One region of the Vreelandella sp. H-I2 genome, then DNA from elsewhere that is predicted to be linked to it. Evidence: predicted binding sites of a transcription regulator. Region 1 holds the regulator's gene; the other holds the start of a gene.
What was found. The regulator PhoB, encoded in region 1, activates phosphate uptake and scavenging genes when phosphate is short. The targets are predictions, from matches to a motif close to TGTCATANNNNTGTCANA.
Positions count from the first base shown of each region.

Region 2: the regulator PhoB is predicted to act here: its motif matches at 1,255-1,272, upstream of ACUVOF_RS12295 (PhoX family protein).

Region 1 covers NZ_JBRAMC010000009.1:125,467-128,515, reverse strand. Annotated here, with positions in the region: gene phoR (phosphate regulon sensor histidine kinase PhoR) at 1-1,285, opposite strand, end outside; gene phoB (phosphate regulon transcriptional regulator PhoB) at 1,288-1,977, opposite strand; gene ubiA (4-hydroxybenzoate octaprenyltransferase) at 2,098-2,991, opposite strand; gene ACUVOF_RS20135 (chorismate--pyruvate lyase family protein) at 3,026-3,049, opposite strand, start outside.
Region 2 covers NZ_JBRAMC010000004.1:331,718-334,766, reverse strand. Annotated here, with positions in the region: gene ACUVOF_RS12305 (TonB-dependent receptor domain-containing protein) at 1-856, opposite strand, end outside; gene hemP (hemin uptake protein HemP) at 954-1,124, opposite strand; gene ACUVOF_RS12295 (PhoX family protein) at 1,335-3,049, shown strand, end outside.

The sequences.
Region 1 (3,049 bases):
GGATAAGACGCGAGGAGGGAAAGACGCAGCGAAAAAGTGCCCCTTTGCCGGGGTGGGATTCAACGTGCAGTTGCGCATCATGACGTAACAATACGTGCTTCACGATCGCCAAGCCTAAACCGGTGCCGCCGGTCGCGGTGCTACGTCCTTTATCAACACGGTAGAAACGTTCGGTTAGTCGGGGAATATGGACGGGGTCAATACCCTCGCCATTGTCTTCAACGTCTATGCAACCACCGCCGGTAGTGCTCGATCTCCAGCGTATTGTGATATGGCTTCCCATCGGTGTATAGCGAACGGCGTTGAAGGCTAGATTTGAGATCGCACTACGGATTTCCTGCTCACTACCAAGCAGGCGTGCATCACTTTCAAGCGCTACGGTAATAGTATGTCGCTGATGCGAAAGAGCCAGCGCATCGTCACAGATGCTTTGTAATAAAGGACCAAGTGATAATGGATGATGGTCTTTACCGCCCTGGTCAATTTCCAGACGAGATAGAAGCAATAAATCATTTACCAAATTTTGCATTCGCTGTGTCTGTTCCTGCATTTGGTGAATGCTCTTACCTAAACGCGGAGGCAACTGGTCGGCAATATCAGTGTAGGTTTCTAGGTAGCCGGAAAGGACCGTTAAAGGAGTGCGCAGCTCGTGGGATACGTTGGCAACAAAATCACGCCGCATCTGCTCCAGGCGATGCAAGCGAGTGATATCCCGTGCCATCACTAGCCTTTCATCATCACCATACAAAGTAATTTGATACTGCAGGATTTGCCGCTCATCAATCGGCGACGTTAGCGTTAACGGCTCGCTATAGTCCCGCGCATTAAAATAGCGGATAAAGCTTGGATCGCGCAGCAGATTAGTAATGTGCTGACCACGGTCATGGGCGGTTTGTAATCCCAGCATGGCTGTTGCAGCGCTATTCCACCATTCCAAGTCACCATGTCTGTCAAGCATCACCACACTGTCGCGCATCGCTTCAGACGACTCTTGGATGCGCGCCAAGGTGGCCCGCAGTCGGCTTTGAGTTATACGCTGACTCTTTTGGTAGCGGTACAAGCGATCAAACAGTTCGCCCCACATTCCTCGGGCCGCAGGCGGTTCGTCGTGAGGGTGAAGAGTTAACCACAAGTAGAGTTCGCGCAACTGCCGCAGGTGGTAAAACAGGCAAACTGCAAGCCCGGCCGCGAGACCCAACCCAGCGGCGCCCAGCAACCACCCTAAGCAAGTACCCAGCGCGGCTAGCCACACTAGTCGCCACAGTTCACGACTCCATAGACGCACATTTATACCCGTGCAGAGAAACGGTAACCGGTACCCCGAACCGTTTGAATCAGGCTTTGATGCACATTGCCTAGCGCTTTTCGCAAGCGACGAATATGTACATCGACCGTGCGCTCTTCCACATATACATTGCCGCCCCATACTTGATCAAGCAGTTGGCTGCGTGTGTAAGCGCGCTCTTGATGGGTCATAAAAAACTGCAGAAGACGGTACTCGGTGGGGCCCATTTCCAGTGCTTTGCCGTGAGCGCTTACCCGGTGGCTCACTGGATCAAGTAACAAGCCGTTAATCTCAATCGGGTCTTCGACGCCACGCGGGGTCGCGCGGCGGAGCACTGCTTTTAGCCGTGCCACCAATTCACGAGGAGAAAAAGGTTTGGTGATGTAATCATCGGCGCCGGCCTCAAGCCCTTGAATTTTATTATCTTCTTCACCCTTGGCGGTGAGCATGATAATAGGAATCTCAGCGGTGGTTTCTTCACGCTTTAAACGTCTAGCCAGCTCGATACCACTGGTTCCAGGCATCATCCAATCAAGCAGCAACAAATCAGGCTGGTGATCGACGACCATGGCATGAGCATCCTGGGCGTTATCCGCTTCAAGCACTCGATAGTCAGCCATTTCCAGCGCTACCGCGATCATCTCGCGAATCGACGCCTCATCATCGACAATCAGAACGGTCTTGGCGGTCATACCAGAGCCTCACGGTGTTCAAAAAACTAGTTCAAAGAAAGCTAGCTAAAGGAAACTAGCTCAATGACATATCAGTGACGATAACACCATGACTTGATGACAATTAGATGACAATAGTAACTATTGCCCAGCTGCAGGCCACCAACTTAGCGCGATTCCAGCAAAAATCAGCAAGCCTGACCAGTGGTTGTTGAGAAACGCCTGAAAGCAGCGATCCCGGTCGCGCTGGTAAATCAAGCGCTGCTGGTGCAGAAAGGTGGCGGCCATGGCGGTAAGCCCCAACCAGAAAAAACCGCCTAACCCGACCCGCCAGCCTACCCAACCCAGCAATCCCAGCGTGGCCACCTGCAGTAAACCGATCATCAAACAATCCGCATTTCCAAACAGTACAGCTGTCGACTTGATACCAATTTTCACATCATCGTCGCGGTCGACCATTGCATATTGCGTGTCGTACGCGACAGTCCATAGCACATTGGCAAAGAACAGCAGCCATGCTTCCAGCGGTACGTAGCCCAGCACCGCGCCAAAGGCCATCGGAATGGCCCAGGAGAACGCCGCCCCCAATACCACCTGTGGAAAGTGGGTATAGCGCTTCATAAAGGGGTAAATAACCGCCAGCAATACACCACCCAACGAGAGCAGTACCGTAAACCAATTGGTCAACAGCACCAGAATAAACGCAGCGGCTACCAGAACAATAAACAGCAACTGAGCCTCAGTTTCACTGATACGGCCGGTGGCTAGCGGACGATGTTTGGTACGTTTCACATGGCCGTCAAAATGGCGATCCGCATAATCGTTCACCACACAGCCAGCAGCACGCATTACATAGACGCCGGCCACAAAAATGAGCAGCACATTTCGCCCCGGTACTCCCTCGCTGGCAAACCACAGCGCCCAAAGCGTCGGCCACATCAACAGCCACGTACCAATGGGTCGATTCAGGCGCATCAGCTGTAAAAAATCTGACACGCGAGCAAACCCCTTTGGCCGCAACAGTGAACGATCCATGTTTACCTCACAGAAATAAGATGCAGACGTTAGCCTAGCGCGAAGGCAAATCCAGTTC
Region 2 (3,049 bases), on a different contig from region 1:
GCTGCCAGCGGTGGCCCAACTGGACGTTGTTGCTTTCCACATCCCGGTCGCGCAGCGGATTGCTGGCATCGGTTGAAAGCTGTTGTGGGTTGGCGGGCTGGGTGGCGTCTTCATCGTAGTGCTGCCAGCTCATAAATACCCGCTGGTCGTCGCTTGGCTCCCAACCACCTTTTAGCAGCAGGCTATTGAGCGTGGCATCCTCTTCTGCTTCATCGCCACCTGCGCGGCGGATATCGCCCGATTCACTGCGGCCGATTGAAAACAGGCCATCCACCTGACCGTTGGCGGTATCGCGGCGGCCAAAGGCGGTAAGGCTTCCCCGCAGCTCATCGCTGGCAGTTGCACCGCCGACGGAAAGGCGCACGCCGCTATCTTCGCCAGGGGCAAGCAGGTTGTTGGCATCCACGCTGGTAAAGCTGACGACCCCGCCCATGGCATTGCTGCCATATAGGCTTGAGAGCGCGCCACGCGCTATCTGCACTTCTTGAATCAAACCAGGGTCAAGGAAGAAGTTGCCGATGTGGCCAGTAGAGATATCCTGACGAACGCCATCCAAGCGCACCAACACCCCTTTACTGCCAAAACCGCGCATGCTGAGTGTTTGGCCATTGCGGCGGCCTTGTCCTGCGACGTGCAGGCCGGGTTGGCGGCTAAGCACATCTTCGACTCGGCTAGCGGTGGTCAGTACGGCGTCATCGCGATCAATAATATCGATAATCAGCGGTGCCCGGGAAAGGTCGGTAGGCGCTCGGGTGCCGGTGACCGTCACCGGGTTAAGTTCGGCATCATCTGCTTGGGCGGCTAGCAGGGGGAGTAGCGTTAACAAGAGGCCATTAAAGGTGCGTATGTGTTTCATGTACCAGAGAGTTCCAACAAAGAGAGGTGGAAGACATCGCTGGCTGGTTGCAGTAAGGCTGCAGGTGGCTGGCTATGATGAGTGACTAACTTTTATATCAGGCGTTAAGAATTAATTTGCCGCTTTTGGTGCGGCGTAAAACGTAGCGGCGCTGTTCATGGTGAATTATCAGTTGGCCTGAACTGCCAAGTAATTCTCTACTATCCACCTCGCGGGGCATTGAGGATGACGTATCTCCCTGACTAGAGCCCTTCTCGGGTAACTGCATGAGAGAATAACTCCTATGTTAATGATAACTATTAACGTTAATTTAGCAGAGTTCTGAGTGTCCCTCAATAGGACTTGGATAGTAAAAGCGTCCAACACTACAAACGTCATTCATCTCACTGCAGGTGCTCCGTCATCATGCTGTCACTTAGCCTCTTTAGAGTCTTCTCAAGCTCAATCGTGACCTAAAAACGACCAGGGGGAGAGCAAAATGAGTAAAGAGATAGAAGATCATCGCCTGTTTAATCACAGCAGCAATCAACCTTTCGCCGAGGTGTTGGCACGTCATGTATCCCGACGTGATGTTATGCGCGGTGGCTTGGGCGTGGCGGCTGCTTCGATGCTCAGTTTCAGTGGCGCTGCCCAAGCACTTACTGCAAGTGGTACGCAGAAAGCACCCCTGACACTCGCTTTCGAAGCGGTGCGCGGCTCACTTACTGATGCGATCGTGGTACCGGAAGGCTATGTGGCCCAGGTGTTAGTGCCTTGGGGCACGCCGTTAAGTGCGGGCGACACGTGGCAGGCTGATCAGGTGATGACCCCTGAGCGTCAAGCGGCAAGCGTGGGCATGCATCATGACGGCATGGCTGGTTTTGCTCTGGACGCCGATAACGCCTCGCGTCGTTTCGTGCTGGCACTGAACAATGAATATATCGACCAAGCTGCGCTATGGGCGCCCCAAGGCGGCCCCACCAATGCCGAAGAGGGCAAGCGGCCAGCAGATGAGTCACGCACCGAGATCAACGCCCACGGTGTCACTCTGGTAGAGGTAGAGAAAGATGCTGACGGCCGTTGGACGCATGTACCGGGATCGCGCTATAACCGCCGCTTCACCAGTGCGACGGTGATGGATCTTTCCGGTCCTGTAGCGGGCAGCGGCTATGTAAAAACGCAGTTCTCTCCGACGGGCATGCAAACCCGTGGCACGAATAATAACTGCGGCAACGGGGTCACGCCCTGGGGCACTTACATTGCCTGTGAAGAGAACTGGCCCGATATTTTTGTCAATCGTGGCGAGCGCTTCCAAGACGACGCCCGCATCGGCATTCCTACGGACAAGAGCCGTTACGGCTGGGATACCTCTAGTGGCGATGCCACTGAAGAAAAAGGTGAGTTCGCTCGCTTCGATATTACCCCGCGTGGCGAAAATGCAGAGAATGACTATCGTAACGAGGCTCGCACTTTCGGTTATCAGGTAGAGGTCGACCCTTACAGTGACGCCCGGGCGGTTAAGCGGACGGCATTAGGGCGTTTTCGCCATGAAGGGTGCTGGTTAGGCAAACTGGAAGCAGGACAGCCGGTGGTTTACTACTCAGGTCATGATGCGCGCAATGAGTATGTGTATAAGTACGTCTCCAGCGCTGCCTGGGACCCTGCCGATGCGAATCGTCCAGGTGAAGCCTACGACCGTCTTTCCATTGGCAGTAAATACCTGGATAACGGAACGCTATTTGTAGCCCGCTTTCACGCCGATGGTAGCGGTGAGTGGCTGCCGCTGACACCTGAGACCCAGACGCGCGATGGCCGCACGCTGGCATCGGCATTGGGGCTGGCCGATAACGATAAAGCGGGCATTATCATTAACACGTGCGATGCGGCGGATTTGTTGGGTGCCACGCCGATGGATCGCCCTGAATGGGCGTCAGTCGATCCCGCGTCGGGCGACGTCTATCTCACCCTAACCAATAATAGCCAGCGTACTGCTGAGGATACCTCTCCCACTTTCACCAACGACGGCGAGCGGTTGGAACAAAGGGGTGTCGGTTACGATCTAGCACCGACCAACGCCGCTAACCCTCGCGCCAATAATGAAGCGGGACACATTATCCGCTGGCGTGAAAGCCGTCTGCCGAACGCCTTTACCTGGGAAGTGTTCGTGTTTGGTGCGGCTACCGATGATACGGATAACCACTCGGGGTTGACTGA